One region of the Exiguobacterium sp. s95 genome, then DNA from elsewhere that is predicted to be linked to it. Evidence: a T-box and tRNA genes for the amino acid it is inferred to sense, from the RefSeq annotation. Region 1 holds a T-box; the other holds one or more tRNA genes.
The links. The T-box of region 1 lies ahead of ileS (isoleucine--tRNA ligase). A T-box ahead of a tRNA ligase gene usually reads a tRNA of that ligase, here a tRNA-Ile.
Positions count from the first base shown of each region.

Region 1 (3,427 bases):
TTTGAGGGCGGTTTCGAAGGGGCAGAGCGACAGCGGGCACTAATTGCGCCTGATTACTACGAACTTGATGCGAGCGACTTTGATATTGCCATCTATCGTATTCATTATCCTACAAAATTCGTTGAACTATCGCATCGACAAGTAACAGGTACGCTCTTAAACGTCGGTCTGAAACGCGGCAAGTTCGGTGACGTCGTCATTCAAGATCAAGTCGTTCAGTTCGCAGTCGCAGAAGACGTTGCTTCTTATATCGAAGTCAACGTCGAGCGGGCAGGGAAAACGAAAATTCGTTTATCTCGCGTCGAACTAGAAGACCAATTGAAGATCAAAGAACAGGAATGGCAAGAAGAACTTGGATTCGTCAGTTCGCTCCGCTTTGATACTGTCGTCAGCGAAGTGCTTGGTTTTTCGAGACAAAAAGCACAGAGTTTGATTAAACAAGGGGAAAGTAAAGTGAATTATAAAATCGTCGAAGATCCAAGCTTCATGCTTGAAGAAGGCGATTTGCTTTCGCTCCGTGGAACAGGCCGCGTCAAATTGACGGCTATTTTAGGGTCGACGAAACGCGACCGGATTAAATTACAGTACGGATTATTAAAAGGTTAAAAAATGCTGAGGAGGATTTCATCATGCCATTGACGCCACTTGATATTCATAATAAGGAATTTACACGTAAGTTTCGCGGCTATGACGAGGATGAGGTCAACGAATTTCTTGATCAAGTCATCAAGGATTTTGAAATGTTGTTGCGGGAAAACCGTCAACAGCAAGAAGTGATTCAAAACATGCAATCGCGTGTCGATTACTTCAGTTCGATGGAAGAGACGTTAAACAAGTCAATCATCGTTGCCCAAGAAGCAGGAGAAGAAGTCAAGGCCAATGCGACGAAAGAAGCAAGCTTGATTTTAAAACAAGCCGAGCGTGAAGCGGAACAACTGCAAGATTCCGCACAGCGTCGAGCGCAACGGACAGACTTTGAAGTCGAACAGATGCGTAAGAAAATCGAATTGTACCGTAATCGTTTTAAAGTCTTGATCGATGCGCAGATGGAGTTATTGGCAAGCCATGATTGGGACGCGTTTGATAGTTCGACCCGTGGTGCGCTTGACGAGATTCCGGCAGTTGCGTATAATGACGACGATGTCATATAACTTAAATCAATGACAAGGACACGTCTTAATCAGACTGCTGCAAGCGAATCGGGGACTGGTGTGAGCCCGAACAGTAAGTGAGAATGGATATCCCCTTCGAGTGTGAGACTGAACCATTAAGTAAGTCGCACCGATTCGCCCCCGTTATCGGGCTCTTAAGTGGTAGTTCGTACGGTTGAACTACTAGTAGGGTGGTACCGCGAGTTCAAGCCAAGCTCGTCCCTATACCAGGGATGTGTTTGGCTTTTTTTGTATGTTAAATTAAAAGAAGTGAGGGAATGCCAGATGGAGTACAAAGATACATTACTGATGATGAAAACTGAATTTCTAATGCGAGGTAACTTGCCGAAACGTGAGCCGGACATGCAGGCACGTTGGAACGAGATGAACTTATATCAAGCAGTTCAAGAAAAAAATGCTGGGAAACCAACCTTCATCCTTCATGATGGACCACCATACGCAAACGGTGATATTCACATGGGGCACGGATTAAACAAAGTCTTAAAAGATATCGTCGTCCGTTACAAATCGATGAATGGTTTCCGTTCACCGTACGTACCGGGTTGGGATACACACGGTTTACCGATTGAAACAGCGCTCCAAAAATCAGGTGTCGATCGGAAGACGATGTCGGTCGCTGAGTTCCGTGAGTTGTGTGCGAAATATGCGCTCGAACAAGTCGATCATCAGCGTGAACAGTTTAAGCGTTTAGGTGTTCTCGGTGATTATGATAATCCATACATCACGCTCCAACCGGAATTTGAAGCGGCGCAAATTCGCCTCTTCGGTGACATGGCGAACAAAGGCTATATCTATAAAGGAAAAAAACCAGTCTACTGGTCACCTTCTTCTGAGTCGGCACTGGCAGAAGCCGAAATCGAATACCATGATAAACGTTCTGCTGCCATCTATGTTGCGTTCCCTGTCTTAGAAGGAAATAACATCTTAGAGCCAACCGATCACTTCGTCATCTGGACGACGACGCCGTGGACGATTCCTGCAAACCTCGGAATCTCTGTCAGTGCGGAACTCACGTATGCCCGGATCGAGTACGAAGGAAAAGGTTATATCGTCGCAGAGGCGCTTGTTCCTGAAGTCATCGAGGCACTCGGATGGGAAGACGCGACAGTCGGTCGTGTCTTCAATGGAGCAGATTTCGAATACATGAAAGCCAAACACCCGCTCTATGACCGTGAATCACTCGTCATGCTCGGTGATCATGTTACGGCGGAAGCAACCGGCGTCGTGCATACGGCACCTGGACACGGGGAAGATGACTATCGCATCGGACAAGCATACGGACTCGATGTCCTCTGCCCGGTCGATGATAAAGGGGTCATGACGGCGGAAGCACCAGGATTCGAAGGCATGTTCTATGAAGATGCGAATAAAGAAGTCGGTCTTGCGTTAGAAAAAGCGGGCGCATTGTTGAAACTATCGTTCATCAAACACTCGTATCCGCACGACTGGCGGACGAAAAAACCGGTCATCTTCCGGGCAACACCACAATGGTTCGCGTCGATTAAAGACTTCCGTGCGGAAATCCTTGACGAAATCAAAGATGTGCAGTGGGTACCGGCATGGGGAGAAACACGTCTTCACAACATGTTTAAAGATCGTGGCGACTGGGTCATCTCGCGTCAACGTGCATGGGGCGTGCCCCTTCCAATCTTCTATGCAGAAGACGGAACAGAAATCGTTACACCGGAAACAATCGACCATATCGCGAACTTGTTCGCAGAGCACGGTTCGAACGTCTGGTATGAACGCGAAGCAATCGACTTATTGCCGGAAGGCTTTACGCACCCGGCAAGTCCGAATGGTCAGTTCAAAAAAGAAACAGACATCATGGATGTCTGGTTCGATTCCGGCTCGTCACATGCCGGTGTGCTGGCGACGCGTCCAGAACTAGAGCGTCCGGCTGATCTTTACCTCGAAGGTTCAGACCAATACCGTGGCTGGTTCAACTCGTCGCTTTCGACAGCTGTTGCGACAACGGGAAAAGCACCGTATAAAGCAGTCGTCAGTCATGGTTTCGTATTAGACGGTCAAGGACGGAAGATGTCGAAGTCAATCGGGAATACGATTGCCCCAATCCAAATCATGCAACAATTCGGTGCTGAGATTCTTCGTCTGTGGGTTGCGTCAGTCGATTATCAGTCAGATGTCCGGGCATCGATGGACAACTTTAAACAAGTTTCAGAATCATACCGTAAAATCCGGAACACGGTCCGTTTCCTGCTCGGGAACTTGGATCAATTCGATCACACGGCACA
Region 1 covers NZ_JACSMM010000001.1:814,090-817,516, reverse strand. Annotated here, with positions in the region: gene KNP99_RS04445 (YlmH family RNA-binding protein) at 1-606, shown strand, start outside; gene KNP99_RS04440 (DivIVA domain-containing protein) at 630-1,151, shown strand; T-box leader at 1,152-1,378, shown strand; gene ileS (isoleucine--tRNA ligase) at 1,437-3,427, shown strand, end outside.

Region 2 (3,427 bases), on a different contig from region 1:
GATATGTGGCTCAAGCGCATCATAAGCGTAGCCGAGTTCTGGTAATTCAAATTTTGACATTTTCATGTCCCCCTTTATCCTATTTTCGGAACTTCAATACCTTTTAAGACTAGCAAAAATGACGGGTATAACGCAAGTAATGACCCTTACATTTTATTGTTCATCGCGTGGTGCGAATACAGAGACACCACCACCCGGAACAGGGAAAACACCAAATCCTTCTTCATCGATGACGACAGGCTCATCTTGGTGATTTGTGTAATCGAACCATTCTTCACCAGCACGATCTTCTCCGACGAACATCCGTTTTTCACACATGTCTGCATTTGACAATAGTACGGCACAACCCGAGTTCGGGAACTCTTCGACTCCGTGACGGACCCAACCGACACAGTGTGGATCATCGAGATAATCTTCTTGTTTCCCGTATGCTTTATGGTAGCGGGCGTACAGCAATGCATCGATCATCTCTTTTTTACCTTCGACTGGATGTGGTCCTTGTACACCGTAATAATCGCCGTAAAAGACACACGGATAACCGTCTTTACGAAGGAGAACGGATGCGTAAGCATGTTGTTTAAACCAATCATCGACCCACGACTCAAGCGATTCGCCTGGTTGCGAATCATGGTTGTCAACGAATGTAACAGCATTCGTCGGGTGCGACTCAACAAGTGTATCTGCGAAGAGCATCGTCAAATCAAATTTTTTCCCCTGTTCTGATGCTTCGTGGAACTTATAATGAAGCGGAACATCGAATAAATCAATTGTATAGTCGACGCTATCTAAGAAGTGACGACAATCATCTAAGTCAGATTTCCAAAATTCACCGACCATATAAAAATCTTCTGGATTTTCACCCATCATTGATTTCGCGAATTCATTGACGAATTCGTAATTGATATGCTTGATTGCATCGAGTCGGAATCCTTGGCAATCGAGTGTATCCTTGAACCAATGCCCCCAGTCGATCATTTCCTTGCGGACTTCAGGATGATTGTAATCGATGTTCGCAAACATCAAGTAATCATAGTTCCCGAATTCGCTATCGACTTGGTTGTTCCAGTCTTTATTTTTTCCGGAAATTTTGAAGACGCCGGTTCTTTCTTCTCGCGCATCAAAATCCGTTCCGTTAAAGAATTCATGATTCCAAACAAAATCAGAATACTTCCCGTCACGTCCTGGGAAAGTAAATTTTGTCCATGCATCGATTTCGAATTCTTCTGAAATTTCTTTCGACCGATCTTCTGGGTTAACTTCGACGACATTAATCGTCTCCAGTTCATCTGCTGCCGCCTTATGGTTCATGACGACATCGGCATAAACAGCGATATCATTTTCATGTGCCACTTGAATTGCTTCAAGTAGTTCGTCTTTCGTCCCGTATTTCGTCCGAACCGTTCCTTTTTGATCGAACTCACCTAAATCATAAACATCGTATATCCCATACCCTGTGTCTTCATCTGATTGCCCCTTAGAAGCTGGTGGAATCCAAACAGATGTGATGCCTGCAGCACGAAGCTCCGGCGCTCTCTCTTTTAAACGTTGCCAATGCTTCCCATCATTTTCTACATGCCACTCGAAAAACTGCATCATTGTATGGTTACGTTCCATCTCTCTTCGCTCTCCCTCAATTACTATAGTATGAATATTATTACAATATCTTTAATATTCCCCAAGCGAACAAAAATAAACGCACACCCCTAAACAGGAGTGTGCGTTTCTTAAATGGACCCTGCAGGACTCGAACCTGCGACCGGACGGTTATGAGCCGTCAGCTCTAACCAGCTGAGCTAAGGGTCCTAAAGTAAATAGTAGCGGCGGAGGGAGTCGAACCCACGACCTCACGGGTATGAACCGTACGCTCTAGCCAGCTGAGCTACACCGCCATAATGAATTAAAACAACTACAATTAGATTAATGGAAAGCATCTAAAATGTCAATAAATTATTTCACAAAAATAAAGAGAGACTTCTTTACAGAAGTCCCTCCCGCTTATATTCATTTCATTCAAGCCGTTCCCGAACGTTGTTCGAGTACTAAATCTGTAATATTGACGGCGTGATCGCCAATCCGTTCGAGGTTCGATAACAGATCAACAAAAATCATACCCGCTTGACCTGTACACTCCCCGGCATTGACGCGTAAGACGTGGTGTTTACGGAATGAACGCTCGAGTGAATCGAGTTTCCCTTCTAATTCAAGGACTTGGCGTGCTAACGAAACATCATCACGTTCAACTGCTTTGATTGCCGTATCGACGATTTTTTGTGTTAGAACGTACATTTCATCCAACTCTTTTTTCGCTTTTGGCGTAAATTCAATCCGGTTGACGATTTGGAAGTCAACGAGTTCGATTACGTTTTCGACATGATCACCAATCCGTTCGAAGTCATTGACCGCATGCATTAAGAGCGAATGGTCATTCGATTCACGTTCAGAAAGATCGTTCGCCGCCACTTTGACAAGGTAGTTCGTGACTTCCGTGTTCAAATGGTTGATTGCATATTCAATCTGACCAGCGTCAGAAACATCTTTTTTATCATGGGATTGCGTGTAGCGATGTGCTTTACCGAGTGCTTCTTTCGAGAACTCACCCATCCGTAAGACTTCCATTTTTGCTTGGTTAAGCGCAAGTGAAGACGATTGATTCAAGATGTTTTGATCCAAATGACGTGGTTTTGAATCGACTGTCGTGTCTGTTCCCGGAACGACCTTTTTAACAAGCCATGCGATTTGTGCGATGAACCAACATTGAATCAATGTGTTGACGACATTGAACGTACCATGTGCAAAGGCAATTTGCATTTTCGGTTCAAGATTGAGTACACCTGTGATCCAAGCGATGAACGTCGAGAACAAAGGTAAGGCGACTAAGAAAATAATCGTACCGACGATATTGAAGATGACGTGTGCTGCTGCTGTCCGTTTTGCGGCAATCGATGCACCGAGTGCTGCGAGTACTGCCGTGATCGTTGTTCCGATATTATCCCCGAATAAAATCGGGAGGGCTGCTTTGATATCAATCATGCCACCAGAGTATAGCTCCTGCAAAATACCAATCGTCGCAGAGGACGACTGGACAAGGAACGTAAAGACCGTCCCGACGAACACACCGAGTAACGGATTATCTGACATCGAAATCGTCAGTTCACGGAACCACTCACTTGATTGAAGTGGTTTCATGCCGTCACCCATCAATGTCAAACCATAGAACAAGGCACCGAAACCGAAGAAGATTTGTCCGATGTATTGAATCCGTTCTTTATTGAAGAAGAAGATGAGAAACGCACCAAGCGCGATTGCAGGAAGGGCTGCTTCCTTGACGTTAAAGCCGATGATGAAGGCCGTGATCGTCGTTCCGATATTCGCCCCCATGACGACACCGATTGCTTGACGTAAATTCATCAGACCCGCGCTGACGAGT
Region 2 covers NZ_JACSMM010000003.1:183,270-186,696, reverse strand. Annotated here, with positions in the region: gene KNP99_RS08160 (superoxide dismutase) at 1-60, opposite strand, end outside; gene KNP99_RS08155 (alpha-amylase) at 154-1,614, opposite strand; tRNA gene KNP99_RS08150 (tRNA-Ile) at 1,730-1,803, opposite strand; tRNA gene KNP99_RS08145 (tRNA-Met) at 1,816-1,889, opposite strand; gene KNP99_RS08140 (Na/Pi cotransporter family protein) at 2,011-3,427, opposite strand, start outside.
Region 2: it encodes a tRNA-Ile, which carries the amino acid that the T-box ahead of ileS (isoleucine--tRNA ligase) is inferred to sense. The anticodon was not compared.